One region of the Ornithinimicrobium kibberense genome, then DNA from elsewhere that is predicted to be linked to it. Evidence: predicted binding sites of a transcription regulator. Region 1 holds the regulator's gene; the other holds the start of a gene.
The links. Region 1 encodes LexA, which represses DNA repair genes until DNA is damaged. Its sites were predicted from a motif close to TCGAACANNTGTTCGA; they were not measured.
Positions count from the first base shown of each region.

Region 2: the regulator LexA is predicted to act here: its motif matches at 5,867-5,882, upstream of recA (recombinase RecA).

Region 1 is NZ_VFXM01000016.1:64,533-79,172, forward strand. It holds gene FJR00_RS13695 (VOC family protein) at 1-851, shown strand, start outside; gene FJR00_RS13700 (CPBP family intramembrane glutamic endopeptidase) at 877-1,689, shown strand; gene FJR00_RS13705 (cation-translocating P-type ATPase) at 1,736-4,597, shown strand; gene FJR00_RS13710 (hypothetical protein) at 4,645-4,980, shown strand; gene FJR00_RS13715 (RecQ family ATP-dependent DNA helicase) at 4,993-7,206, opposite strand; gene FJR00_RS13720 (HAD family hydrolase) at 7,266-7,979, shown strand; gene FJR00_RS13725 (glycoside hydrolase family 65 protein) at 8,081-10,633, shown strand; gene FJR00_RS13730 (hypothetical protein) at 10,717-11,292, shown strand; gene FJR00_RS13735 (LysM peptidoglycan-binding domain-containing protein) at 11,353-11,745, opposite strand; gene lexA (transcriptional repressor LexA) at 11,983-12,747, shown strand; gene FJR00_RS13745 (PRC-barrel domain-containing protein) at 12,852-13,187, opposite strand; gene FJR00_RS13750 (PRC-barrel domain-containing protein) at 13,293-13,832, opposite strand; gene FJR00_RS13755 (Sir2 family NAD-dependent protein deacetylase) at 13,880-14,640, opposite strand, start outside.
Region 2 is NZ_VFXM01000005.1:25,545-40,184, reverse strand. It holds gene FJR00_RS05195 (carboxyl transferase domain-containing protein) at 1-764, opposite strand, end outside; gene FJR00_RS05190 (AEC family transporter) at 837-1,763, shown strand; gene FJR00_RS05185 (DUF3046 domain-containing protein) at 1,773-1,997, shown strand; gene FJR00_RS05180 (hypothetical protein) at 2,005-2,475, opposite strand; gene FJR00_RS05175 (aspartate-semialdehyde dehydrogenase) at 2,507-3,616, opposite strand; gene FJR00_RS05170 (aspartate kinase) at 3,622-4,893, opposite strand; gene FJR00_RS05165 (YwiC-like family protein) at 5,007-5,810, opposite strand; gene recA (recombinase RecA) at 6,124-7,170, shown strand; gene FJR00_RS05155 (regulatory protein RecX) at 7,170-7,838, shown strand; gene FJR00_RS05150 (DUF5709 domain-containing protein) at 7,867-8,415, opposite strand; gene FJR00_RS05145 (YoaK family protein) at 8,545-9,291, shown strand; gene miaB (tRNA (N6-isopentenyl adenosine(37)-C2)-methylthiotransferase MiaB) at 9,351-10,883, shown strand; gene FJR00_RS05135 (P-loop NTPase family protein) at 10,888-11,454, shown strand; gene FJR00_RS05130 (PGPGW domain-containing protein) at 11,503-12,087, opposite strand; gene FJR00_RS05125 (GNAT family N-acetyltransferase) at 12,202-12,984, shown strand; gene FJR00_RS05120 (hypothetical protein) at 13,202-13,594, shown strand; gene FJR00_RS05115 (FtsK/SpoIIIE domain-containing protein) at 13,560-14,640, opposite strand, start outside.

The DNA.
Region 1 (14,640 bases):
AGGACGAGCCCCGGCCGCTGCGCAACCGGCTGCACCTGGACGTCGTCGTCCCGCAGCCGGTGGCGGCGGCCACGCTGGCCGAGGTCCGGGAGCGCGGGGCCGGCGCCGTGACCGAGCACGGCTACTACGCCACGGTCGCCGACGCCGAGGGCAACGAGGTCGACCTGCTCCCGCTCGTGGAGGGTGCCGACCGGTGGGAGGGCCCGGAGACCGGGGACTGGCGCCTGGTGTTCTCCGCGATGGCCTCCTACGTCGCCCCCGGCGCCGGGCCCGCAGCCGAGCTGGCCGGGGCGGTGGCCGGCCTGGCCGACGACGCCGGCCTGCCGCTCGGGGTGGACCTGCGGGCCTCCCCCGACGGCGAGGTCGCCGTGACCGTCGACACCGGCAAGGACCGCTGGGAGATGGACGAGGGCTACCGGCTGCTGGCGGCCCAGGTGCAGGGGGCGGCCCGCGACCTCGGGCTGCGGCCGGACGTCGACCGCCCCCGGTTCGTCCAGGTGGGCATCGACGCCGTGGACATCCCGGCCGTCCGTAGGTTCTGGGCGGCCGCGCTCGGCTATGTCGAGGACCCCCGGCCGCACGTCACCGACCTGGTGGACCCGCGCGGGCTCGGCATACCGTTCTTCCTCCAGCCGATGGAGGCCGACGACACCGCCCGTCGGGCCCAGCGCAACCGGATCCATGTGGACGTCTTCGTCCCGGACGACCGGGCGCGGACCCGGATCGAGGCGGCCCTGCGGGCCGGCGGCCGGGTGGTCCGCGACGCCGACGCGCCGTTCGGGACCACCATCGCCGACCCGGAGGGCAACGAGGTCGACATCGCCGTCGAGGTCGGCCGCGAGGAGGGATGACCGGACCGGCACTACGGTGGTCGCCGTGCCCGCGCCGACCACCTCCCCCGCCCCGCTGCTCGGCCTGCTGCCGGCCGCCGGGGTCTCCTTCTCGGCGTTCCTGCTCTTCGCGCTCATGGTGGGCTGGCCGGGGCACGTCGTGCTCGCGCTCAGCCTCGCAGCGGCATACCTGATCCACCGTCCCCTGTTCCGGGACCTGCTGCTCATCGGGATCGGCATCACCATCGTGTCGACGACCTCGGTCGAGGCCGACATCAGCTGGCCGATGTTCTTCCGCCTGGGCGTCGTCCTGGGGGCCGCCGTGCTGGTGCCCGTGCTCGTCGACCGGCTGGTCTACCGGCGCGAGCCGGCCATCCGGTTCCCGTGGTTCACCGGTCGGCGGTGGACAGGGCTGCAGTGGGCCTACGTGGTCGCGGTGCCCGTGCTGGGCTGGCTGATCCTGCCGTCCTACTTCATCAACTCCGGGGCGTACCAGAACTGGCCGCCGATCCAGACGCCCAGCGAGTTCGGCCGGTTCTTCGTCGGGGTCAACGCGGTCGGCCTGTGGGACGAGCTGTTCTTCATCTGCATCTGCTTCGCCCTGCTGAGCCGGCACTTCCCGCTGTGGCAGGCCAACGTGCTGCAGGCGGTGATCTTCGTGTCGTTCCTGTGGGAGCTGGGCTACCGCTCGTGGGGGCCGCTGCTGACGATCCCGTTCGCGCTGCTGCAGGGGTGGATCTTCACGCGGACCAAGTCGCTGACGTACGTGGTGATCATCCACCTGCTCTTCGACGCCGTGGTCTTCCTCGCGATCGTGCACGCCCACGATCGCAGCGTCTTCCCGTTCTTCGTCTACTGACGCAGCCCGCCGCCACCCGCACCGTCCCACCTGAGACGATGGGGGCGTGGCCATCGGGAGCCCGACCGAACGCACGCTGCCCCCTCACCTCGCCGGGGCCGAGGAGCTGACGCAGCGCCTCGAGGTCGATCCGGCCGTCGGGCTGGGCAGCGCCGAGGCGCAGGCACGCCTGGCCGAGCACGGCCCCAACGAGCTGAGGCCCAAGGACCCGGTGCCGCTGTGGCGACGCATGCTCGCGCAGTTCCAGGACCCCCTCGTCTACCTCCTGCTCGTCGCGATCGCCGTCTCCGTCACCGCCTGGGTGATCGAGGGCGCCGAAGGGGCTCCGGTCGACGCGATCGTCATCGGCGCGATCCTCACCCTCAACGCCGTCCTCGGCTTCGTCCAGGAGGCCAAGGCCGAGAACGCCGTCGCCGCGCTGGCCACGATGACGGCCGCCAGCTCCTCGGTGCTCCGCGACGGCCGGCCGACCGAGCTGCCGTCCGCCGAGCTCGTTCCTGGCGACATCCTCCTGCTCAGCGAGGGCGACGCCGTGGGCGCGGACGCCCGCCTCCTGGTGGCCACCGGCCTGAAGGTGCAGGAGGCCGCGCTCACCGGCGAGTCCTCCGCCACCGTCAAGTCCGCCACGGCCCTCTCCGGCGAGGTCGCCCTGGCCGACCGCGTCAACATGGTGCACAAGGGCACCGCCGTGGTCGAGGGCGTGGGCCGCGCGGTCGTCACGACGACCGGCATGCGGACCGAGATGGGCGACATCGCCGCGCTCCTGGACCGTACCGAGCAGCAGCCCTCCCCCCTGCAGGTCGAGATCGCCAGGGTCTCGCGCACCCTGGGCGCCCTGGTCATCGGCATCGCGGTCGTGGTCATGGCCACCCTGGCGTTCGTCCAGGGCGCCGACTCCGCACAGGAGTGGGTCACCATCCTCCTGCTCGGGGTCTCCCTCGCCGTCGCCGCGGTGCCCGAGGGCCTGCCCGCGATCCTGTCCGTCGTGCTCGCGATCGGGGTCCGGGCCATGGCCCGGCGCAACGCGGTCATGAAGCACCTGCACTCGGTCGAGACCCTCGGCTCGGCGTCGGTCATCTGTTCCGACAAGACCGGGACGCTTACCCGCAACGAGATGACCCTGCGCACGATCGTCACCGCCTCCGGCCGGGTCGAGCTCTCCGGCACGGGGTATGCCCCGGTCGGCCAGGCCGTGCTCGTCCCCGACGGCGACGACGGCGGCGACGACGACGACGGCGACGACGAGGCTCTCCTCGTCGAGGCGCGGCTCGTGCTCATCGGCGGGTCCATCGCCAACAACGCCACCGTCACCGAGCAGGACGGGCAGTGGGTCGTCCACGGCGACCCGACCGAGGCCGCCTTCCTCGTCGCCAGCTCCAAGCTCGGGGAGGTGCCCGAGCGGATCGGGCACTACGAGCGTCGGGCCGAGGCACCCTTCACCTCCGAACGCAAGATGATGTCGGTCCTGGCCCACCACGACGACCGCGCGGAGAGCCGGATCTACACCAAGGGCGCGGCGGACGTCCTCCTCGGGCGCTGCGTCGCCCAGCGCCACGGGGACGAGATCGTCCCCCTCGACGACGTGGCCCGCGCGAGGATCACGCAGGCCGTCGAGGAGCTCTCCGCCGAGGGCTACCGGACGCTGGGCGTGGCCTACCGCGTCGCCGACGAGGGGGAGGCGGCCAGCCCCGACCAGGACGTCGAGCACCACCTCGTCCTCGCCGGCCTGGTCGGCATCATCGACCCGCCGCGGGAGGAGGCCAGGGCCGCCGTCGCCGCGGCCCGTCGCGCGGGGGTGCGCACCATCATGATCACCGGCGACCACCCGGCGACCGCCCAGCGGATCGCCACCGACCTCGGCATCATCACCGAGGGCGGACGGGCCGCCGCCGGCGTGGAGCTGGAGCGGCTGGACGACGAGGCCCTCGTCGACCTCGTCCGTGAGGTCAGCGTGTACGCCCGCGTCGCCCCCCACCACAAGCTGCGCATCGTGGACGCCCTCCAGCGCGACGGGCACGTCGTGGCGATGACCGGCGACGGCGTCAACGACGCGCCGGCGCTCAAGAGCGCCGACATCGGGATCGCCATGGGCATCACCGGCACCGAGGTGACCAAGGAAGCCAGCCGGATGATCCTCGGCGACGACAACTTCGCCACCATCGTCGCGGCGATCCACCGCGGCCGGATCATCTTCGACAACATCGGCAAGTTCCTGCGCTACATGATGTCCTCGAACCTGGGCGAGGTCGTCACCGTCTTCTTCGGCATCGTCCTGGCCGGCGTCCTCGGCCTGCGCGACACCGCCGCCCCGGACGCCCTCGTCGTCCCGCTGCTGGCCACCCAGATCCTGTGGATCAACATGGTCACCGACTCGGTGCCGGCGCTGGCGATGGGCGTCGACCCCGAGATCGACGACGTCATGGCCCGCCCGCCGCGTCGCCCCGACCGGCCCATCCTCGACCGTCCGATGTGGGCGCGGATCGTCTTCACCGGGACCCTCATGGGGGCGGTCACCCTGCTGACGATGGACCTCTTCCTGCCCGGCGGGCTGATCGAGGGCTCGGAGTCCTTCGACATGGCGCGGACGGCCGGGTTCACCACCCTGGTCCTCGCGCAGCTGCTCAACGCGCTCAGCTCCCGCTCGGCGGCCCAGAGCTCGTTCCACCGGATGTTCCGCAACCCCTGGCTGTGGGCGGCGATCGGGCTGGTCGTCGCGCTGCAGGTCCTCGTCGTGCACGTGCCGGTCATGCAGCAGGCCTTCACCACCGTCCCCCTGACCGGCACGCAGTGGCTCGTCTGCCTCGCGATGGCCTCGGTCGTGCTGTGGGCCCAGGAGGTCGTCAAGCTCGCCCAGCGGGTGTGGGCCGGGCGTGGTCCCGCGCCCCTGGACGACGCCGTGGGCGGCTGACCAGCACGGACCCCCGGCGGGACGGCCTCCGGGTCTACGCTTCGGCCATGGCGACGACGCCGGCCGGGCGAGTACCGCGGTCCACCTCGGAGGGGACCATCACGACCTCCGGGCTGGTCTGGGGCCTCCTGCTGGGGCTCCCGGCCGGGTTCGCCCTCCAGCTGGTGCTCGGGATCGCGCTGGGTCCGCTGGTCGAGCGCTGGGCGATGGTGGCCTACCTGGACTTCCTCTCCCCGGTGCCGGCGGGCGCCATCGCGGTGGTCGTGGTGCTGGTGCCGCGGCTGCGGGAGACGGGCTCGGGCTTCCTGCTGGGCCTGACGCTCGGCATGGTGGCCGAGGCGCTCCTGCTCTGGTGGTGGATCAGCAGCACCTTCGGCTCCTGACCGGCGGCAGGGTCAGCCCTCGACGGCCAGCACGAGCGGCAGGACGGCGTCGGCCCCGGCGAGCCGCAGCTCGCGCGCCGCGACGGTGAGGGTCCACCGCGAGTCCACGACGTCGTCGACGAGCAGCACCGGCCCGCGGGTCGAGGCGAGCGCCTCCTGCAGCTGCGGCCCCACGCCGAGCCGGCCCCAGACGTTGGCCAGCCGGAAGGCGCTGTTGCCGCCCGGCTCGCCGACCGGGCCGCCGTGGACCAGGTCGAGGCTGCCCAGCAGCGGCAGCCGGCCGATCGAGCTGATCTGCTCGGCCAGCGAGCCCACCACCGCCGGACGGCGCCGCGAGGGCATGGCCACGACGCCGACGGGACGCTCCACCCAGTCCCACCCCGACAGCACCTGGACCACCGCACGGACGACGTCCTGCGGCACCGGTTGTCCGGCGACCAGGGCCGGACCGAGCTCCGGGTCGTCGGGCACGTCCGGGTCGGGCCGGGACTCCCCCGCCGCCAGCACGGCCCGCAGGCGTTGCCCCCACCCGAGGTCGGAGAGCCGGGCCAGGGCCCGTCCGACGCCGGCCTGCTCCTCCGGGCGGATCTTGCCCTTGACGTCCACGCCGAGGCGGGGCATCCCGGTCGGCCACTGCCCGCGCGGCTCGACGGGCACGCCCACGGCACCGAGCCGGTCCTTGGCCGACCCGACCGACTCCTCGGGGATCTCGGTGGGAAACCACGTCCCGGCGCACCGGTCGCACCGCCCGCAGGGCTCGGCGGTGCTGTCGTCGAGGCACTCCTGGAGGAAGGCCATCCGGCACCCGTCGGTGGCCTGGTAGGCCAGCATCAGCTCGGCCTCGCGCACCCTCGCCTCCGCCACCCGGGTGTAGCGCTCCTTGTCGTAGACCCACGGCTGCCCGGTGGCCGTCCACCCGCCCTGGACCTTGGCGACCGCCCCCTCGACGTCGAGCACCTTCAGCAGCAGCTCCAGCCGGGTGCGCCGCACGTCGACCACGGTCTCCAGCGCCGGCGTGGACATGGGCCGGCCCGCCTCTGCGAGCGCCGTCAGGACGGCGTCGGCCTGGTCCTGGCGGGGCATCGAGACGGTGGCGAAGTAGTTCCAGATGTCGCGGTCCTCCGAGCCCGGCAGCAGGAGCACGTCGGCCCGCTCGGTGGCACGGCCGGCACGGCCGACCTGCTGGTAGTAGGCCACCGGCGAGCTGGGCGCCCCCAGGTGCACGACGAAGCCCAGGTCGGGCTTGTCGAAGCCCATCCCCAGGGCGCTCGTGGCGACGAGGGCCTTGACCTGGTTGTCCCGCAGGGCCCCCTCGAGCCGTTCGCGGTCCTCGGTGTCGGTCCGGCCGGTGTAGGCGGCCACCTCGTGCCCGGCGCCGCGCAGGGCCTCGGTCACGTCCTCGGCCGCCGAGACGGTCAGGCAGTAGATGATCCCGCTGCCGGGCAGGGTCTCCAGGTGGGCCAGCAGCCAGCCGAGCCGCTGCTCGGGGGACAGCCGGGGCAGCACCCCCAGCCGCAGGGACGCCCTGGCCAGGGGCCCGCGGATGGTGCGCACCTGCGAGCCACCGACGCCCAGCTGCTCGACGACGTCCTCGACGACGCGCTCGTTGGCCGTCGCCGTCGTCGCCAGCACGGGCGTGCCCTCCGGCAGGGCGTCCAGCAGGGTCCTGATCCGGCGGTAGTCGGGGCGGAAGTCGTGGCCCCAGTCGGAGATGCAGTGGGCCTCGTCGACGACAAGCAGCCCGCAGCGCCGGGCCAGGTCGGGCAGCTGCTCGTCGCGGAAGCGCGGGTTGTTGAGCCGCTCGGGGCTGACGAGCAGGACGTCGACGCGGTCCTCGGCCAGCGCCTGCCGGACCTCGTCCCACTCGGTGGCGTTGGCGGAGTTCATCGTCACGGCCCGCACACCGGCCCGGGCGGCCGCGGCGATCTGGTCGCGCATCAGCGCCAGCAGCGGCGAGACGATGACCGTCGGCCCGGCACCCTGAGCGCGCCGCAGGGCGGTGGCCACGAAGTAGACGGCCGACTTGCCCCAGCCGGTGCGCTGGACGACCAGCACCCGCGCCCGGTCGTCCACCAGCTCCGTCACGGCCTCGAGCTGCCCGTCGCGGAACTGCGCGTCGTCCCGGCCGACGAGCCGCCGCAGCGCCGCCTGCGCCTGCTCGGGCAGCGGCGCGCCGGGGTCGACCTGGTGCTGGGGGCGGTCCACGTCTGCCTGGCTGGTCGTCATCCCCCGACGGTAGCCGCCGCGACCGACAGCCCCCGCCGCCCGTCCCCTACGCTGGCCGGATGGACTGGAACGACGTCGACGCCGCGCTCCTCGACCTCGACGGGGTCATCACCCCGACCGCCGAGGTGCACATGCGCGCGTGGGAGGTGATGTTCACCCGTTTCCTCGACAGCCTCCCGGAGGAGCACGAGCCCTACACCGACGCCGACTACTTCGCCCACGTCGACGGCCGGCCCCGCTACGAGGGCGTGGCCACGTTCCTGGACTCCCGCGGGATCGAGCTGCCCCAGGGCGACCCCTCCGACGGTCCGGACGAGCAGACCGTCTGCGGGCTGGGCAACCGCAAGAACGACCTGTTCAACGAGGTGCTCCGCGAGGAGGGCATCGAGGCCTACCCCGGCTCGGTCCGCCTGCTCGACGAGCTGCCCCGGCGCGGGGTCGCGATGGCCGTGGTCTCCTCGTCCAAGAACGCCGTCGAGGTGCTGCGCACCGCCGGCCTGGCCGACCGGTTCGAGGTCGTCGTCGACGGGGTCGTCGCCGCCGAGCACGGCCTGGCGGGCAAGCCGGAGCCGGACACCTTCCTGTATGCCGCGGAGCGGCTCGGCAAGGACCCCGCCCGGTGCGTGGTCGTCGAGGACGCGGTGTCCGGGGTGGCCGCCGGCGCCGCCGGCGGGTTCGCCCGGGTCGTCGGCGTGGACCGCGGCGTGGGCGCCGACACCCTGCGCGAGCACGGGGCCGACGAGGTCGTCACCGACCTGGCCGAGCTGCTCTGACCCGGCGCGCGACCGCATACCCCTCCCCCAGCCCGACCCCTGGAGCCCCCGTGCAGACCGACTCCGCAAACTGGCACCGCCCGCCCGACCCCGTCGACCCGATGGACCGCACGCGCTTCCCGGTGGACCCGTGGCGGCTGGTGGAGAGCGAGTACGACGCCGCCGACCTGGGCGTGACCGAGACCCTGTTCGCCGTCTCGAACGGCTACCTGGGGCTGCGCGGCAACGTCGAGGAGGGCCGGGACACCCACCTGCACGGCACCTTCGTCAACGGCTTCCACGAGACCTGGCCCATCGAGCACGCCGAGGAGGCCTACGGGCTGGCCCGCGTCGGGCAGACGATCGTCAACGTGCCCGACCCCAAGACCATCAAGCTCTACGTCGACGACGAGCCGCTGCTGCTGACCACCGCCGACCTGGAGCACTACGAGCGCACCCTCGACCTGCGCGAGGGGCTGCTGCGCCGGGACGTGGTGTGGCGCACCAGCTCCGGCAAGCGGGTGCGGATCACCAGCACCCGGATGGCCAGCGTCGAGGAGCGGCACCTGGCCGTGCTGACCTTCGAGGTGGAGATGCTCGACGGGGACGCCTCCCTCGTCATCTCCAGCCAGCTGCTCAACCGCCAGGACGGCTCGGACGAGTACCACGTGCGCTCGGCCGCGATGGGCGAGGGGGTAGACCCGCGGCGCGCCGACACCTTCGAGCACCGGGTCCTCGAGCCGCGGCTGCACGAGGTGCGCGACGGCCGGCTCCTGCTGGGCTACCGCACCCACAACTCCCGGATGACCATCGCCACCATGGTCGAGCACCGGATCGAGACCGAGGACCCGCTGCGGCGGGACGTCGTCGTCGAGGAGGACCTGGCCAAGGAGGTCTTCCGGATCGAGGCCACGCCCGGGCGGTCGGTGCGCCTGGAGAAGCTGGTCGCCGTGCACACCTCCCGGGGGGTGCCGGCCCGCGAGCTGGCCGACCGGTGCACCCGGACGCTCGACCGGGCCGCCGAGCGGGGCGTTCCGGCGCTGCACGAGGAGCACGCCCGGACCTGGGAGCGGTTCTGGGCCGAGTCCGACGTCGAGGTGGACGGGCTCCCGGACGTGCAGCAGGCGGTGCGCTGGAACCTGTTCCAGCTCGGGCAGGCCGCGATGCGGGCCGGCAGCCACGGCATCGCGGCCAAGGGGCTGACCGGGTCCGGCTACGGGGGGCACTACTTCTGGGACACCGAGTGCTACGTGCTGCCCTTCCTCACCTACACCCACCCGCAGGCGGCCCGCAACGCCCTGCGCTTCCGGCACGGCATGCTCGACGACGCGCGTCGCCGGGCGGCCGAGATGGCCCAGTACGGCGCCCTGTTCCCCTGGCGCACGATCAACGGGCACGAGGCCTCGGCCTACTTCGCCGCCGGGACCGCGCAGTACCACATCAACGCCGACATCTCCTACGCCCTGATGAAGTACGCCCGCGCCACCGGCGACCGGCAGTTCCTCTGCTCCCAGGGCGTGGACCTGCTCGTGGAGACCGCCCGGCTGTGGGCCGACCTGGGCTTCTGGCAGGTGAACGGGGACAAGTCGTTCCACCTGCACGCGGTGACGGGGCCGGACGAGTACAACACCGTCGTCAACGACAACTTCTTCACCAACGCGATGGCCCGGCACAACCTGTGCGCGGCCGTCGAGGTCGTCCGCGAGCTCGAGCGCACCGACCTGCCCCAGCTGCGGCGCGCCGCGGCCCGCCTGGGCCTGCAGCGCAGCGAGGTGGCCGAGTGGGAGCGCATCTCCGAGCACATGCACATCCCCTTCGACGAGGACTACGGCATCCATCCCCAGGACAGCCAGTTCCTCGAGCGCGAGGTGTGGGACCTGGAGGGCACGCCCGCGGAGAACGCGCCGCTCCTGCTCCACTACCACCCGCTGGTCATCTACCGGTTCCAGGTGCTCAAGCAGGCCGACGTCGTGCTGGCGCTCTACCTGCTGGGCGACCAGTTCAGCCTCGGCGACAAACGCGCCGACTTCGACTACTACGACCCGATCACCACCGGCGACTCCTCGCTCTCGGCCGTGGTCCAGTCCATCATCGCGGCCGAGGTGGGCTACCACGAGCTGGCGCTGCGCTACTTCTACGACGCGCTCTTCGTCGACCTGGCCGACCGGCACCGCAACGCCGCGGACGGGGTGCACGTCGCCTCCACGGGCGGCGTCTGGAGCACCCTGGTCGGCGGCTTCGCCGGGATGCGCGACCACGGCGGCCGGCTGACGTTCGACCCCCGCTTCCCGGCGGGCTGGGCGGGGATGACCTTCCGGATGCGGTGGCACGGGTCTCGCCTGCGCCTGCGCCTCACGCAGGAGGCGCTGGCGCTCGTGGTCGAGGTCGGTGAGCCCGTCGAGGTCGAGGTCCGGGGCGAGCCGGTGGAGGTCGGTACCCGGCCGGTCACGGTCCCGCTCGAGGGTCAGGGCCCCCGGATGGTGGGCGGGCCGCTGCCGCACCGGGGAGGGGAGTCGCCCAGCCGTCGGAAGCCCGACCCCGACGCCGGCCACGAGCCCGGCCCGACGGCCGACCGGGGCGTCGAGCACGCTCCTGGGGTGGTCCCGCACAGCTGGTCCCACGAGCTGGACGACCCCACCGGGCCCGTCCCCGTGCGCCGGCCCGACGTGCGCTGAGGCCCTCGGTCCGGCACCACCGGAACCACGACGACGTGTCGTCCTGATTGGGACGGCCGCCCGGGGTGTGGTCCGATAGAGGCATGAGCGATCCGACATCGATGCCGTTCCAGGACGACGACCGCCCGCGGGACGAGGAGTCGCTCTACGAGGACGCGCGGCCCCAGGCCGCCGGTGGCGACCCCCTCGCGCACGACCCCACGACCGGCACGGACGCCGAGCCCGAGCCCTCGGACGACCTGCTGCCCCCCGAGGAGACGCGCACCGACCTGCTCGCGGCCCGGGTCGAGGGACCGGACGACCACGAGGGCATGACCGCGCTGTGGCGCGAGACGATGGACCTGGAGCACTGGTGGTTCATCGCCGTCGGCGAGGAGGGTCAGGAGTCGCCCGCCGCCGCGCAGATCGACGGCCAGATGATGCTGCTCACCTTCACCAACGCCGAGCGGGCCCGTCACTTCGCGGTGCAGAACGGCATGATCGGGGCCGACGACGACCTGCGGGCGATCGCCCTGCCCCCGCAGGAGGTCGTCCAGTCCGACGACGCCTACCGCCAGGCGGGCATCGCAGGTCTGATGTTCGACCCCCACATCACCGGCTACTTCATGCCCTCGGACCAGCTGTCCGTCGTGTGGAACGCGATCTGGTCGGGTCGCTGACCGCGCCGTAGACCTGACCGTGCCCTGGACCTGACCGCGCCGTAGACGACGCGGGCCGGCTCAGCGCCCCGGGATCACCAGCACCTGGCCGGCGGCCACGCTCGTGGTGCTCAGCTTGTTGGCCCGCTGGATGTCCACGACCGCCTGGCTCAGCGGCACGTCCGGCAGGTGCTCGGCCGCGATCTGGCTCAGCGTCGTCCCCGGCTCGACGGTCACCGCCGAGCTCGCCCCGGCCGGGCCGATCGCGTTGAACAGCGAGGCGAAGGCCAGGACCAGCACGAGGACGGCCGTCGCGGTCAGGGTCAGCCGGCCGCGTCGGGTGAGCCGGACCGGGGCGGGGACGGGACGTCGTTCGTCGGCGGCGACCAGGCGCAGGTGTCCACCCGGGCGGCTGACGGCCCACGGTGCGACCGCCCCGGACACGGGGTGGAGGTCGGCGGTGGCAGTGCTCATGGTGGTCCTCCTCGGGATCATCCTGCGACATGCGTTCGATAGCACGTCTGTCCTATTGATAGCACGCACGTACGACTTTGTCGACACGCCGGTCGAACACATGTTTGCCACTGGGTGGGTTGGTCCGTACGCTGTGTGCATGTCAGGTACTCAAACACCGACCACTGACAGACCCTCTGACCTGGCCTGACGGCTGGGGGCCTGGCAGCCAGAGGACGACGGGGACGGAGACAGCCCATGGCCACGATCCACGAGATGCCCGACCGGGACGGCGGGGCGCAGCTGACCAACCGGCAGCGACGTGTCCTCGACGTCATCCGGGACTCCGTCGACGCCCGGGGCTATCCCCCGAGCCTGCGCGAGATCGGCGAGGCGGTCGGCCTGACCTCGCCCAGCTCGGTCGCCCACCAGCTCAAGATGCTGGAGCGCAAGGGCTTCCTGCGGCGCGACCCGCACCGGCCACGGGCCATCGAGGTCGTGGTGCCCGGGAGCGAGGGCGGCTACCGCCGGAGCGCCCAGGAGGACCCGGCCGACGTCCCCGGGCTCGCGGCCCGTCCCGACGACGGGACCGCCGTGGCCCACGGGTCAGGGGCCTACGACGAGACCGGGATCGGCGACTCCCGCCCCGAGGCCTCCTACGTCCCGGTCGTCGGCCGGATCGCGGCCGGCGGACCGATCCTGGCCGAGGAGGCCGTCGAGGACGTCTTCCCCCTCCCCCGGCAGATCGTGGGCGAGGGCGAGCTCTTCCTGCTCAAGGTGGTCGGGGACTCCATGGTCGACGCCGCGATCTGCGACGGCGACTGGGTGGTCGTGCGCCGGCAGCCGACGGCGGTCAACGGCGACATCGTGGCGGCCATGCTCGACAACGAGGCGACGGTCAAGACCTTCAAGCGGGGCAAGGACAAGGTCTGGCTCATGCCCCACAACCCGGCCTACGAGCCGATCGACGGCGACCACGCCGTCGTCCTGGGCAAGGTCACCGCGGTGCTTCGCCGCGTCTGACCCTCGGCGGGACAGCAGTCACCGTGCCGCTGCCACTGCACGGGTCCCTCCGCTCCCACGGCGCCGCCCTGCTCGACCGGGGCGGCGTCGTGCTGTCCGGCCCCTCAGTCGGCGGAGCCCTCCCCCTGCTCCACGGCGTAGTAGTCGTAGAGGTCGTGCTCGTCGTTCTCGCTGAGGTGCCCCTTGGTGTCCACCTCCGGGGCGTCCTTGATCATCGCGCTGGAGTAGGGCACCCGTACCTGTCCGTCCACGAGCTCGGCGGTGGCCAGCGGGACGAAGATCTTGCGGCCGCCGAACCAGCCGGTGCGCACGGTCACCCAGGCCGCCTCCCCCGTGGCGTTGTCGACGTAGACCTGCCCCAAGGCCCCCACCTTCTCGCCGTCCTGGTCCACCACCTCGGCGTCGTACAGCGCCTCCAGCTCCTCCTGGGAGATGGTCACGTCGGCCTCCTTCGGCTCGCTCCGCCCGCCGGCAGGGGTGCTCGGCGGGTGCACAGCACCATACCCACGCCGTGCCCGGGCGCTCGCGAACCCACCGGAGCGGGCTCAGCTCCGGGGCCCGCTCCCCTCGTGGCGGCGCAGCCGACCGGGCCTGCCCGGGCCGGTCGTCGGCCCGCCGACCGGTCCCTCCGGCCGGTCCTGGGCGGAGGGGTAGGCGACGTTCTCCGAGGCCCCGGTCACCGCCTCCTCGGGACGCAGCTCGGCGCGGCGGGCCAGGGAGTCGTCGGCCCCGGCGTCGGTGCGGGCCGGCTCCTGGGGACGCACCAGCCCGTAGTGGCGGAAGAGGCGGTGCTGTGCGTCCTCGTCGAGGTGCGTTCCGGCCTCGACGGTCGGGGCGTCCTCGACCTCCTGCCGGGTGTGCGCGACCCGGATCGTCCCCTCCTGGACCTCGGCCCCGACGAGCGGGACGAGGCTCTCGCCGGCCTCGGACGCCCCGGTGCGCACGCTCACCCACGCCGGAGCGCCGGTCTCGTCGTCGAGGTAGACCTGCCCGACCTGGCCGAGACGGTCGCCGTCGGTGGTCCTCACCTCGGCGTCGTAGAGGGCGCTGATCCGCTCCTGGTCCACGTTGCTGTCCATGTCCATCTCGTGCCTCCTCGTCCCGGCCGGCAGGGTGCGGCTACCTCCCGATGTCACCAGGGATCGGGGGCGCCCGCATCCCGAGGCTGGTCCTGCAGAGCCATCAGGTCGTCCACGAGCCGCGGGAGGACGTCCTGCAGCAGGCTGTCCACCTGGACCGTGGTCTCGGCCCAGCCGCGGGTGGCGCCACGGGTGACGACCGCCACGGGGATCCCGTCGCGGGCCGCGCGGCGGACGAACCGGTAGCCGCTCATCACCCGCAGCGACGACCCGAGCACGAGCAGGGTGCCGGCCCCGTCGACCATCTCGTAGGCGGTGTCCACGAGGGCCCGGTCGACCGACCCGCCGAAGAAGACGACGTCGGGCTTGAGGGCGTCGCCGTCGCAGACGAGGCACCGGGGCGCGCGGAACCGGGCGACCAGCTCCTCCGGGACGACGATGTCCCCGTCGGGCCGCACCTCCGCCCCGTCCTGGACCAGCGCGCCGAAGCCGGGGTTGGCCTCGACCAGCCAGTCGTGCACCTGGTCCCGCTGGTAGGGCTCGCCGCAGTCCAGGCACTGCACGCGCGCCAGGCTGCCGTGCAGCTCCAGCACCGACCGGGCGCCCGCCTCCTGGTGCAGCCCGTCGACGTTCTGGGTGATGACCCCGGTGACCACCCCGAGCTGCTCGAGCGCCGCGACCGCCCGGTGGGCCACGTTGGGCCGGGCCGCGGCGAACCGTTCCCAGCCGCTGAACGCCCGGGCCCAGTAGCGGCGGCGGGCCTGGGAGGACCCGGCGAACTCCGCGTGCTGCATCGGCTGCACGCGGCGCTGAC
Region 2 (14,640 bases), on a different contig from region 1:
TAGTTGGCCTCGGCGCTCTGCAGGCCCCGGGGGACCTCCTTGCCCTCGAAGGTCTCGATGACCCGCCGCCCGGCGAACCCGTAGTCGGTGCCCTCCAGGGCGACGATGAGGTCCGCGGCGGGGACGGCGCTGGCCGACATGCCGCCCCACACCTGGCCCGCCAGCACGCTGATATAGGGCCGGTTGGTCGTGTGCTGGAACTTGTTGGCCGCCGCGGCCATCCGCTGCATCTGGATCAGGCCCAGCACGTTCTCGTGCTGGCGCACCCCGGAGGAGGCCCCCATGCTCACCAGCGGCAGCTTCTCGCGCTCGGCCAGCTCGGCGGCCTGCACGAACTTCTCGCCCGCGACCTCGCCGAGGGACCCGGCGAAGAAGGCCCAGTCGACGACGTAGACGACGGCCCGCTGGTCCCCGAAGTGCCCGATGCCGAACTTCGCCGACTCGGTGGACCCGCTGCGGGCCTCGGCGCTGGTCAGCTTGTCGGTGTAGCGCTCGATCGTGTCCCCGACCCGGCGCTGGAGCCCGATGAGGTCGTCGACGACCCGCAGGTGCCCGTAGCGCTCCTGCAGCCCCACGGCCCCGATGAAGGCGCGGACGGCCTCCGTCGGGTTCAGGCCCGGGCGCCGCTCGAAGAGCGAGGCCAGGGTGCGGGCGGGGCGGGGGCGCAGGTCGAGCAGGTCGGGCGTGACGCCACCGTCGCCGGTGACGTAGTCGTCGTGGAGGTCGTGGTCCTCGCCGTGGTCGGGGCGGCCCGGATCGCGCATTCCACGCAGGTTAGCAGCGGGCGGAGGACCCTACTGACAGGTAACGGGTCGGCCCCGGCGATAATGCCCGGCATGGCGGCCGTCCTCCAGGGCTTCTGGCTGATCGCGGCGGTCGTCGCGGTCGGCTGGCTGCTCGCGCACACGCGTCTCTTCGGCCGCACCGAGCAGCAGGTGCTCGCCCGGCTCACCTTCTGGGTCGGCTCGCCAGCGCTGCTCTTCCTCGTCGTCGCCGACGCCGACGTGGGCGTCATCTTCTCCGGCTTCCTCGTCGCGACGGTGGCGGGCGTGGTGGTGACGGCGGCGGCATACCTCCTCCTGGCCCGGGTGGTGCTGCGCCGCAGCCTGACCCACGCCCTCATGGGCGGGATGAGCGTGAGCTACGTCAACTCCAACAACCTGGGGCTGCCGATCGCGATCTACGTGCTGGGCGACCCGTCCTGGTCGGCGCCGATCATCCTCATGCAGCTGCTCGTCCTGCAGCCGGCCTGGCTGGCGGCGCTGGACGCCAGCCAGTCCGGCCGGGTGTCGGTGGGGCGGCTGCTGCGCTCCCCGGTCACCAATCCGCTGACGATCGGCAGCCTGCTCGGCCTCGCGGTGGCGCTGTCGGGGGTGAGCCTGCCGCCCGTCGTCCGCGGGCCGGCCGAGCTGGTCGGCGGCCTGGCGATCCCGGGGATGCTGCTGGCGTTCGGCATCTCGCTGCGCCTGTCCCCGGTGCCGCGCGGGCGGGGCAACCTCGCCGAGCTGGGTGCCGTCGTCCTGCTCAAGCTCGGGCTCATGCCCGCCGTCGCCGGACTGGTCGCCGGCCCCCTCATGGGCCTGCCCGGCCCCGAGGTGCTGGCCGTGGTGGTCATGTCCACGCTGCCGACGGCGCAGAACGTCTTCGTGCTGGCGGTGGCCTACGGGCGGGGTGAGGACATCGCGCGGGACAGCGTCTTCGCCACCACCGTGCTGGCGGCGCCGGCGATGGTGCTGGTCGTGGCGCTGCTCGGCGGTGGGTAGGCTGACGGGGTGCGGTTGAGCGAGTTCTGGGCCCTGATGGAGCAGGAGTTCGGGCAGGGGTATGCCGCGCTCGTCGCCCAGGACCAGGCCCTGGGGTCGCTGGGCAGCCGCACGGTCGAGCAGGCGCTGGCCGACGGCGAACCCGTCCGGCAGGTGTGGCGGGCCGTGGTCCGCGACCTCGACGTGCCGCCCGAGCACCACCACCTGCCCGACCGCCGGCGGAGCCGTTCCTAGGTCGGGCTCAGTCCTGCCGCGGTGCGTCCGCGGCCGCGTCCCCCACGGGCGGGTCGCCGGCCAGCCCCCCGGAGACCGCCTGCCTGATCCGCCCGATCATCTCCTGCTCCTCGGGCGCGACGCCGTCGGAGGCCTGCGCGACCCGGTCAGCCGCGGCCAGGACCACGTCCCGGTAGCCCTCCGCCTGGGCGGGCGCCTTGGCCCTCAGCACGTCGACGGCCCGGGACAGCTCGTCGAGGACGGTCCGCTCGACCTCCTCGGGCGAGCCGGTGACCGGCGTGGGGAAGCCGCCCTCGCGGAGCAGCTCCTGCACGCCGGGCGGGGCCTCCTGGAACGCCCTGGACCCGGCCATCGACTCCTTGAACATCGCCAGGAAGCCGGGGTCGGAGCGGGAGACCAGGGCGATGGCACCGTAGGCGGAGCGCTTGACCAGCGCCTGCTCGTCCTCGGTCAGGGCGGTGCTGGGGGTGTCGGTCATGCTCCCACTGTGGCCGCCCGCAGCACCGTTGTCATCCGCTGGCCGGCCCGCCCAGGTCGTGCTCCAGCAGCAGCTCGGCGATCTGGACGGCGTTGAGGGCCGCCCCCTTGCGCAGGTTGTCGTTGGCCACGAACATCACCAGGCCCCGCCCGTCCGGCACGGACCGGTCGACACGGATGCGGCCGACGAACGAGGGGTCCTGCCCGGCGGCCCGCAGGGGCGTCGGCACGTCGGCCAGCTCGACCCCGGGGGCCCGGCCGAGCAGCTCGGTGGCCCGCTCGGGCGTGACGGGGCGGCCGAACTCGGCGTGGACGGCCAGGCTGTGCCCGGTGAAGACCGGCACCCGCACGCAGGTGCCGGACACCGCCAGCCCGGGGACGCCGAGGATCTTGCGGGACTCGTTGCGCAGCTTGACCTCCTCGGAGGTCTCCCCGTCCTCGACGAGGTCCCCTGCCATGGCCAGGACGTTGAACGCGATCGGGGCCACGTAGGCGGTCGGCTCCGGCAGCGTCACCGCCGACCCGTCGTGGGTCAGCGACTCGACCGGCTCCTCGCCGGCCAGGGCCGCGCGGACCTGGTCGGCCAGCTCCCGGACGCCGGCCAGCCCGGACCCGGAGACGGCCTGGTAGGTGGCCACCCGCAGCCGCTCGAGACCGGCCTCGGCGTGCAGCGGGCGCAGCACCGGCATCGCGGCCATCGTCGTGCAGTTGGGGTTGGCCACGATCCGCGACCCGCCCTGGCCCAGCGCGAGCTCGACGTCCTGCGGGTTGACCTCGCTGACGACCAGCGGCACCGCCTCGTCCATCCGCCAGGCGGAGGAGTTGTCGACCACGACCGCACCGGCGGCGGCGAAGCGGGGGGCGTGCTCCTTCGAGGCGGACCCGCCGGCCGAGAACAGGGCCACGTCGATGCCGGTCAGGTCGGCGGTGGCCACGTCCTCGACGACGATCCGGCGCGCCTCGGCATACCCCTCGAGGCCGTTGGCCGACCCGTCCCAGGGCAGCTCGGTGCCGGCGGAGCGGGCGGAGGCGAGGTAGCGCACGGAAGCGACGGGGAAGTCGCGCTCGGACAGCAGCCGCCGCATCACCGCGCCGACCTGTCCGGTCGCCCCCACCAGGGCCACGTGCAGGTGGCGTGCCACGGCGCTCACCGACCCGTCCCGCCGTAGACCACGGCCTCGTCCTCGGCGTCCAGCCCGAAGGCCGTGTGCACCGCCCGGACGGCGTCCTCGAGGTCGGACTGGTCGCAGATCACCGAGATCCGGATCTCGGAGGTGCTGATCATCTCGATGTTCACCCCGGCGTCCGCCAGGGCCGCGAACAGCTGGGCGGCGACCTGCGGGTTGGACCGCATCCCGGCCCCCACGAGCGAGAGCTTGCCCACGTGGGAGGTGTAGAGCACGTCGCCGAAGCCCATCTCGTCCTGCAGCGCCCGCACCGCGGCCACGGTCGTCGGCCCGTCGGTCTCGGGGATGGTGAAGGAGATGTCGGAGGTCGCCGCGTCGGACGTCGAGACGTTCTGCACGATCATGTCGATCGAGACGCCCGCGCGGGAGGCCGCGCCGACCACGGCGGCCGCCGCCCCGGGGCGGTCGGGAATCCCGACCGCGGTGACCTTGCCGAGCGACCGGTCGTGGGCGATGCCGGCGATGATCGGTTCTTCCATGGTGTCCTCCGTGAGGGGTCGGCCGACGAGGATCCAGGTGCCCTCCTGGTCGGAGAAGCTGCTGCGGACGTGGAGCGGGACGGAGAAGCGGCGGGCGTACTCCACCGCCCGCAGGTGCAGGATCTTGGCGCCGTGGGCGGCCATCTCAAGGGTCTCCTCGATGGTCAGCCGGGTGACCCGTCGCGCGGTGGGCACGATCCGCGGGTCGGCGGTGTAGAGCCCGTCGACGTCGGTGTAGATCTCGCACACGTCGGCGTCGAGCGCGGCGGCGAGGGCGACCGCGGTCGTGTCCGACCCGCCGCGGCCCAGGGTGGTGATGTCGTCGTCGGTGGAGATGCCCTGGAAACCGGCGACGATGGCGACGCCACCCTCCTCCAGGGTGGCCCGGACGCGGTCCGGCCGGACGTCGAGCAGCCGGGCGCGGCCGTGCGAGGTGTCGGTGCGCATCCCCGCCATGGCGCCGGTGAAGCTGCGGGCCGGCACCCCCAGGTCCTGGATGGCCATCGCCAGCAGGGCCATGGAGATGCGCTCGCCGGCGGACAGCAGCATGTCCAGCTCCCGCTCGGGCGGCGGGCCGTCGGCGATCTGGGCTGCCAGGTCGAGCAGCTCGTCGGTGGTGTCGCCCATCGCCGAGACGACGACGGCGACCCGGTCGCCGCAGCGGTGGGCGGCGACCACGCGGCGGGCGACGCGGCGCATCGCCTCGGCGTCGGCGACGGAGGATCCGCCGAACTTCATCACGAGCAGGGCCATGGTGCTTCCTGGGCAGGGGGCAGGGGGAGCACGGGGTGACGTCGGCGTCGGGGGTCCCGGACTGGCAGCCAGTGTAGGGGAGAGGCCCGTCGTTCGTTGACGCCGCGGAAGGGTCAGGCGAGCGTGGCCAGCGCCAGCACGACCACGACGAGGGTGGCCACGATCTCGCCGACGCCCAGCCGGGCAGGGGTCCAGCCCAGCCGCGGCACGAGGGCGGCGCGGGCGGCGAGGACCAGCGCGAGGACGGCGAACGGCACGCGGGCCGGCTCCGGCAGCAGGGCGAGCGCGAGGACGGCCAGCACCAGGTGGTAGCCGACCGACACCAGGAGGAAGCCGGTGTTGCCGCGCTCCCGGATCGCGCTCTTGACGTAGAAGACGGTGCCGGCGAAGTAGGCCGCCAGCACGGCGGTGAGCGTCCAGGCCGCAGCCCACCGGTCGCCCGGGCCCAGGTCGTAGGCGACGACGGTCATGAGGCTGGACCCGGCCGCGGTGGCCAGCCCGGCCAGGAGGGCGCGCTCGTGCCGGGTGGCGGAGGCGACCATCCCGACGCCGAGGGGGACGGCGAACAGCGGGGCCCAGCGCACCAGGGTCGGCTCCAGCAGGAGCAGGAGCAGGCCGAGCACCGTCGCGGTCGCCACGTAGGCCCGCACCGGGGGCAGGTAGCGCGGGCGGCGACGGGACTTCAGCCACAGGGTGGTGGCGAAGAACGCGAAGTAGCCGGCGAACCAGAAGGCCGTCAGCAGCAGGTGCGGCCAGCGTGGTCCGGTCGCCAGCGTGCCGACGAGCAGGGGGGCGGCGAGCATCGCCCAGGCGCCGTGCTGGTTGGGCACCCAGCCGGGCGGGCGACGGCGTCGCGTCCGCCGGGCGGCCGCGGGCCTGGTCCGGCGGACGGCGGGGGCGGTCGGCGGCGCGTTCATACGACACAGTGTAGTGAGGCGACGTGGCCCGGACACGCGCAGGAGGTTCGCCCGGTTCGTACAGACTTTCGACTACGCTCGTCCCCATGGTCCTCCCGACGGAGGCGGTCGCCCACAGGGTATGGCGTGGGCGTGCGGGTCTGTCGGTGGCGGCACCTAGCGTCTGACAGGACACGGGACGAGACCCCCGCGAGGGGGCGGCGGCCGGAGGTCGGTCGAAGGCAGGCGCGCCCACCACGAGCAACGAAGGAGCACGGACATGGCCCAGGCCACGACGAGGACGGCATCGCCGGCAGCCGCCGGCAACGACAGGATGCGGGCTCTCGACGCCGTCATGGCGCAGATCGAGAAGCAGCACGGCAAGGGCTCGGTCATGCGCCTGGGCGACGAGGACCGCCCGCCCATCCGGGTCATCCCCACGGGGTCGATCGCGCTCGACGTCGCGCTCGGCGTGGGTGGTCTGCCGCGCGGTCGCGTGGTGGAGATCTACGGCCCGGAGTCCAGCGGCAAGACCACCGTCGCGCTGCACGCGGTGGCCAACGCCCAGAAGGCCGGCGGGATCGCGGCCTTCATCGACGCGGAGCACGCGCTCGACCCGGAGTACGCCAAGAACCTCGGCGTGGACACCGACGCCCTCCTCGTGAGCCAGCCGGACACCGGCGAGCAGGCCCTGGAGATCGCCGACATGCTGATCCGCTCGGGCGCCATCGACATCATCGTCATCGACTCGGTGGCCGCGCTCGTGCCGCGGGCCGAGATCGAGGGCGAGATGGGGGACAGCCACGTGGGCCTGCAGGCCCGGCTGATGTCGCAGGCGCTGCGCAAGATCACCGGGGCGATCAGCACGACCGGCACCACCGCGATCTTCATCAACCAGCTGCGCGAGAAGATCGGCGTGATGTTCGGCTCGCCCGAGACCACGACCGGTGGCAAGGCGCTGAAGTTCTACGCCTCGGTCCGCATCGACGTGCGCCGCATCGAGACCCTCAAGGACGGCACGGACGCGGTCGGCAACCGCACCCGGGCCAAGATCGTCAAGAACAAGGTGTCCCCGCCGTTCAAGCAGGCCGAGTTCGACATCCTCTACGGGCGGGGCATCTCCCGGGAGGGAGGCCTCATCGACGTGGGCGTCGAGCACGGCTTCGTGCGCAAGTCCGGCGCCTGGTACACCTACGAGGGCGACCAGATGGGCCAGGGCAAGGAGAACGCCCGGCAGTTCCTCAAGGACAACCCGGACCTGGCCGACGAGATCGACCGCAAGATCAAGGCCAAGCTCGGCATCGGGGTGCCCAAGCAGACCGCCGAGGACCTGCCGGACGGGGTGGACCCGGTGACCGGTGAGGTCCCGGTCGACTTCTGATGCCGGCCGACGCGGACCGGCTGTCCGCGGCCCGGAGGGCGTTGAGCGAGGCGGAGTCCCTGGCCGGCGCCTCCGGGCTGAGCCCGCGGCCCTCGTCCGCCGACGGCGCCGGCCCGGGCGAGGTGGCCGGGCCACGGTCCCCGGCGTCGTCCGCCGACGGCGGCCGGGGGGCGGGCGGGTCCGACCCGGACCCCCACGCCGTGGCCCGCCGCATCGTGCTGCGCCAGCTGGCGATGGGACCTCGCACCCGCCGCCAGCTGGAGGACAAGCTACGCGACCGCGGGTGCGAGTCCGACGTGGCCCGGCGGGTGCTCGACCGGATGACCGAGGTGGGGCTGGTCGACGACGAGTCCTACGCCGAGATGTACGTCCGGTCCAAGCAGGAGACGAAGGGCCTGGCGGCCGGTGCCCTGCGGCACGAGCTGCGGCAGAAGGGCGTGCCGGACGAGGTGGTCGACGCCGCCCTCGAGGAGGTCGACCCCGAGCGCGAGAAGGAGCAGGCCAGGGAGCTGGTGGCCCGGCGGCTGCGGACGATGCGTGGGCTGGACCGGGAGGTGCAGACCCGTCGGCTCGCGGGCTTCCTGGCGCGCAAGGGCTACGGGCCCGGGGTGGCCTATCAGGTGGTGCGGGAGGCACTCGACGAGCTGCCGGAGAACCGCCGGGACTGACGTCCCGGGCGACCGGGGGAGGGGACTGCTACTCCTCCTCGTCGCCCGAGGGGTTCCCGGGCGTCCACTCCTCCTCGGTGAGGTCCTCGTCCTCGCCGTCGGTGTAGTGCATCGCCGACTCCTCCGGGGAGTCCCAGCTCGTGGCCCGTCCCTCGCGCGCGACCAGGCGGGCCTCACGGTCGGGGAAGAGTCCCTCGTCGGGGGCGACCAGACGTCCGATCCGGCCCCCCTCGCCGCCGTAGTAGTCACGCCCGGCCGGCACGGCGTCCTCGTCCTCGCCGCCGAGCATGTCCTCCTCGGGGCGGTCCAGGCCGGACTCGTTGTCGGGGGCGCCGTAGGCCGACCACGGGTCGGCCTCCTCCTGGCGGATGCGCTGGTCGATGGTCTCGTCGCCGCGCTGCTCGTCGGCCGTCACGCCGTAGGCGACCGACCCGTGCAGGCGGTCCGGGGCCGTGTAGCCGCGGTCGAGGGGGTCCCCGTCCCCGTCGAGCGTGTCTCCGGCGGACAGCTGATCCTCGTCGTCGACGCTCCAGACGCCCAGCTCGTCGCCGATGCTCTCGCGATCGTTGTGGATCATCGCCGCTCCTTCGCTGACGGGTGCTCCTCGGACCTTCATCCTACGACCCTGCGACGGGTCGTCGTGGGAGGCTCCCCTACAGTCGGGACGCGGAGGTCCCCGCGGGCGGGACCGCACGAGGAGTCGCAGATGGCGTGGCGGGTGTGGCAGCTGGCCGGGCCTGCGCGCTCCCCCCGGGTCAACCGCCACCTGGCCTACCACCTGGCCTGGACGGCCGGCGTGCTCAACTCGGTCGGGTTCGTCGCGGTGGGCTTCTACACCTCGCACATGACCGGCATCACCGCCAGCGTGGCCGACCACCTCGTCCTGGGCGGGTGGGCGGTCGTGGCGATCGGCCTGCTCGCCCTGACCACCTTCGTCCTGGGGGCGATGACCTCGGCCCTGCAGTTCCACTGGGCCCGCCGCCGCGAGCGCTGGCACGACCGGCGCTTCGCGCTCGTGCTGCTCACCGAGGCCGTGCTGGTGCTGCTCATCGGGGCGCTGACCGACCTGGGGCCCGGGACGGAGCGGCCCTGGCCTCTCGTGGCCGCACTGGGCTACGTCATGGGCCTGCAGAACGCCCTCATCACCAAGGTGTCCGACGCCACGATCCGCACGACGCACGTCACCGGGATGGTCACCGACATCGGCATCGAGCTGGGCAAGGGGGTCTACCGAAACCGGCTCGAGGGGTCCTCCCCGGTCCGCGCCGACCTGGACCGGCTGCGGATGCACGCCACGCTCGTGGGCCTGTTCTTCCTCGGTGGGGTCATGGGGGCGCTGGGCTACCTGGCGGCCGGGGTCGTGGTGCTCCTCGTCCCGGCCGCGCTGCTGCTGACGATCGCCGTCCCGCCCCTGCTGTCCGCCCCCGCCACGCCGGCACCCGTCCGTCGCTGACCCGCGTGACCGGCGGAGGGTCCGTGGCGACCGGCACCGCGGTTACCCTGGAGAACGGTATGGAGACCCTCAAGACCTACGACGTGCGCACCCACGGGTGCCAGATGAACGTGCACGACTCCGAGCGCCTCGCCGGGCTGCTCGAGACGGCGGGCTACGTCGACCTGGCCAGCCTGCCCTCCGGGCAGCGGCCGGACGTGGCCGACGTCGTCGTGTTCAACACCTGCGCGGTCCGCGAGAACGCCGCCAACAAGCTCTACGGCAACCTGGGGCAGCTGCGCCCCGCCAAGCAGGCCAACCCGGACATGCAGATCGCCGTCGGCGGGTGCCTGGCGCAGAAGGACCGCTCGAGCATCGTCGAGCGCGCCCCCTGGGTCGACGTGGTCTTCGGCACGCACAACGTCGGCTCGCTGCCCGCGCTGCTGGACCGGGCCCGGCACAACAAGGCCGCAGAGGTCGAGATCCTCGAGGCCCTCGACGTCTTCCCCTCGACCCTGCCGACCCGGCGCGACTCCGCATACTCCGCGTGGGTGTCCATCTCGGTGGGCTGCAACAACACCTGCACCTTCTGCATCGTCCCGGCCCTGCGCGGCAAGGAGAAGGACCGCCGCCCCGGCGAGATCCTCGCCGAGGTCGAGGCGCTCGTGGCCCAGGGCGTGGTCGAGATCACCCTGCTGGGGCAGAACGTCAACACCTACGGCGTCGAGTTCGGCGACCGGCTGGCGTTCGGCAAGCTGCTGCGTGCCTGCGGCGAGGTCGAGGGGCTGGAGCGGGTCCGTTTCACCAGCCCGCACCCGGCCGCCTTCACCGACGACGTCGTCACCGCGATGGCGCAGACGCCCAACGTCATGCCCAGCCTGCACATGCCCCTGCAGTCCGGCTCGGACCGGGTGCTCAGGGCGATGCGCCGCTCCTACCGCAGCGAGAAGTTCCTCGGCATCCTCGACCGGGTCCGCGAGCAGATCCCCGACGCGGCGATCACCACCGACCTCATCGTCGGCTTCCCCGGCGAGACCGAGGAGGACTTCCAGGCCACCCTCGACGTGGTCCGCGCCTCCCGGTTCTCCAGCGCGTTCACCTTCCAGTACTCCGTCCGCCCCGGCACCCCGGCCGCGACGATGGCCGACCAGGTGCCCAAGGAGGTCGTCCAGGAGCGCTTCGACCGGCTGATCGCCGTCCAGGAGGAGGTTTCCTGGGCCGGGAACCGCGAGCTCGAGGGCCGGCAGGTCGAGGTCCTCGTCGCGCCGGGGGAGGGTCGCAAGGACGCCGAGACCGAGCGCATGTCCGGGCGGGCCCGGGACAACCGCCTGGTCCACTTCGCGGTGCCCCAGGGGGCCGAGCGGCCCCGCCCGGGGGACGCCGTGACCGTCGAGGTCACCTACGGCGCCCCGCATCACCTGCTCGCCGACTCCGGCGTGCGCGGCGGGACGTATGCGGTGCGCCGCACCCGCGGCGGCGACGCCTGGGCGGCGCTGCAGGAGGGAGGCACCCCCGGGGCGACGAGGAAGCCGGCGGTGAGCCTCGGCATACCGACCGTCGGTGCCCCCGCCCCGCAGCCGGCCGCCGTGCCCGCGTGCGGGGTCCTGGACTGAGCGGATGCCCCGCGCGTCCGTCGAGGACCTGGCCGCCGCCCGTCGGGTCCTCGTCTACGGCGTGACCGGGGCGGGCAAGTCCACCGCCGCCCTCGCCCTGGGCGAGCGGCTGGGCCTGCCGGTGCACCTGGCCGACGACGAGATCGGCTGGCTCCCGGGCTGGCAGATGCGGACGGTGGAGGAGCAGCGGGCCATCGCCGCCCGTGTCGCGGCCGGTGAGGACTGGGTCCTGGACACCGCCTACGGGTCGTTCCGCGACGTGGTGGTGCCCCGGGCGCAGGTGGTCCTCGCCCTCGACTACCCGCGGTGGCTGAGCCTGGCCCGGCTCGTGCGCCGCACCGCGGTCCGCTGGGCGACCCGGACACCGGTGTGCAACGGCAACGTGGAGGACCTGCGCCAGATCCTCTCCGGCGACTCGATCCTGCGCTGGCACTTCCGGTCCTACCCGCGCAAGACCGCCCAGATCCGGGCCTGGGAGCAGGCCGAGGACGGCGTCCCCGTCCTCGTCGTGCACCGTCCGCGGGAGCTGGAGCGGGTCCTGGAGGAGGTCCGGCCGGCCGGACCGAGGTGAGGCCGGGCGTCCCAGGTGCGGTGGAGGGCCGCCCGTTGGGGGGGGGGGTCAGCCTCCCTCGCGCACGGCGTCCGCCCGGCGACGCCGCACCCGCGTGGGCACCGGGACCCCCGTGGTGCGCATCCGCCGCAACCGCCTGCGGGCCTCGACGCGGTGCCGCCGACGGGCGCGGTAGCGCTCCTCCATCCGCAGCACGTCCGCCACCGCGGCGGGGTGGCGGTGGAAGCGGCGCGCGGCATACCCCAGCAGCGCCAGCGCGACCACGGCCGAGACGATCATCGTGATCCCCACGGCAGGGCCGCCGAAGAGCCACCACCGCTCCGCCACCGGCCACCAGCCGGGAGCCGGCGGGCTCCACAGCCACAGCACGGCGACGCCGATCATGACCAGCGCGACCAGCGCCGAGAGGGCGATCCGGGGGACGGTCTCCACGCCCTCCGCCGCACCCCGCCAGGCCTTGACCCGGACCGGCTCCATGAGCCGCCGCGCCCACCCGTACTGGCTGGAGAGGATCGCCAGCCCGCCCAGCGTCATGAGCATGCCGGGGCCGGGCAGGAACAGCGCCAGGATCCCCACGCCCAGGAGGATCCAGCCCAGGACCTCCAGCAGGAGGCGTTTGGCGGTGGCGTGCACGACCGTCGAGCCTAGCCGCCCCTCCTGGGTGCGTCCTGCGTGACGTCCGCGGGGCCCCGTCCGCCGGTGCCGGTGCCCGGCGGCGAGGACGGTCGCTGTGGCACCCTGCTGCCCGTGTGGGAGCAGACCGACCGGGAGGGGTTGCGCGCGCGGGCCGGCGGGCACGCCTTCCTCCGCTGGACGACCGGTCCGACGGCGGTCGGGGTCGTGGGGCGCCACGGCTGGGCGGTGCTGACGCCCTGGCGGCCGGGGGGACGGCACTGGGGCGGTCTGGCGGTGGTCGCCCCCGACGCGCCGCAGGACGCGGAGACCGCCGCGCTGGCGGTGCTCACCGACGTGGCGCGGCAGCAGGGCGTCTCGCCCGAGTGGTTCTCGACCGAGCCCGGGCGGGCCCTGGCACCGCCCCCGGGGTATGCCGTGGACGGCGCGGGCGTGTGGGACCTGCTGTGGACGACCGAGGACCCGCAGTCCGCCGGGTCCCGCCGGGATCCTCCCCTCCACCACCTCGTCGAGCTGGAGGACCGGGCGGACGCCGCCGAGATCGAGGAGTTCGGGCGGCGGCACAACCCCACCTTCGAGGGGCTGCCGGGCCGCGGCTACGCCGAGCTGTGGCTGGGGGCCCGGGGCGCCGGGGGCGGGCTGACCGCGGTGGGCGCGGTGCACCGGCTGGCCTCGGGCGTGCCCCATCTCGCCGGGATCGTCGTCGACCCGGCCCACCGCCGGGCCGGTCTCGGCGAGGCGCTCACGGTGGAGCTGACCCGGTGGTCGCTGCGCTCGCACGGGGTGAGCACCCTGGGGGTGTACGCCGACCACGCCGACGCCCTGCGGCTGTACGACCGGCTGGGGTACCGGTTCGGGCAGCGCCTGCACACGCGGGTGCTGGCCCGCCGGCCGTGACCGCCCGGCCTGGCCGCTCGGCCGTGACCGCCCGGCCGCGACGAGTCGCCGTCGCGCACGGCGTCCTCTCGATCCCGACCTGCAGCGGCCTCCGGCTCCTGCAGCGGGTTCCTCCCCGCTCCAGGAACGGCTTCCTGTTGCAGGTGAGGCGGGGCTGCTCCGCGGAGCACCGCGCAGGGGCGCCGGCGGCGGCGGAGGCGCGCCTACGATGGGCGGCGTGAGCGCCGCCGACCCGACCCCCCGTGAGCGCTCGGCCGGGCAGGTCGCGGCCGCCCTGGTGGCCCTGGAGGCCCTCGTCCTGGCCGGGATCGCCGCGTTCTACCTCTACGAGCTGGCGATCGGCGAGGGGGACCTGATGATCGTCATCATGTCGGTCGTGACGATCGTCGTCTTCGTCCTCGGCCTGGCCTACACGGCCAAGGGCCTGTGGGCCCGGCACCCCCGCGCCCAGGCGCCGGCGATCGCGGCCAACTTCCTGCTCGTGCCCCTGGGGATCGCGATGTTCCAGTTCGCCCCCTGGTGGCTGGCCGCCCTCGTGCTTGCCGTCGGGGCGACCACCGTCGCGGCCGCCTTCCTCATGGGACGGCTGGAGGCCCGTCCGGCGCCCTGACCTGCACCCGGGTGCACCGGCCGCGCACGACGAGCACGCCCCGTCCGGGCACGCGGACGTCCCCGGTGGGCAGGTCTACGGCCAGCGGTGCGCCGTGACCCGCCCGCGACGGCTGGAGCACCAGGCCGGTCCGGTGGCGGCCCACGAAGGGCACCGCCCCGCGGAAGGATGAGGCGCACGCGGTCAGCTCCCCGCCGACGAGGAGCCGTCCACCGGTGCGCGCGGCCCAGTCGAGGACGACCTCCTCGGTCCGTGAGCCGACGAGCAGGTGCGTCTCGTCCAGCACCACGGTGGCGACCGGGCCGTCCAGGGCCACGGACAGGTCCTGCTCGTCCCAGGCACCAGGTCCGGGGACCCACAGCACGCCGGCGTGGAGGAGGTCCCGCGTCCCTTCGCCGTCCGCCTCCGTGCGTGTCCCACCGCCGGGCATGGCCGTGCCGGCCAACGTCGCGAGGGCATGGGTCACCCCCGAGGCCGGGGGACCGAGCACCAGCGCGGACCCGGTGGGCAGGGGGATCGCTGCGGCCTCGTCCCCGCCGACGGCCCACGGTCCGTCCGGGGGGAGGTGGCGCGGGAGCGGCCTCAGGCGCGGCGGAGGATCGCCCCGGGGCGGTTCCACGTCGTGCCCGCCGGCCGAGGGGAGGACGACCTGGGCGACGAGCCCGTCCCGGGTCCGCACGGCCCGGCCGGGCGGGCGCTGCCCCGGCACCTGCGCCGGCCGAAGACCGGCGGCCACCACGTCGGTCGGGTCGTGGGTCGGCAGCAGCCAGGTCTCCGGCACGTGCCGCGCGACCGTTCCGGCGACCAGCTGGCGGTCGCCGGTGAGGATCACCGAGACCCCGACGGCAGGCCCGTCCCGCAGGAGCCGTTGGGTCAGGTCGCGCACGTCGTGACCGCAGTCCTCCTGCTCCTGCACCCAGCGGTCCCACCCGTCCACCACGACGACGACGGGCGAGCTCCCGGCCCGGTCCTCCTGGCGGCGTCGCTCGACGGTCCGGCAGAGGGCACGGAGCACCGCGGTTGCGTGCGCGGGGTCGTCCGGTCCC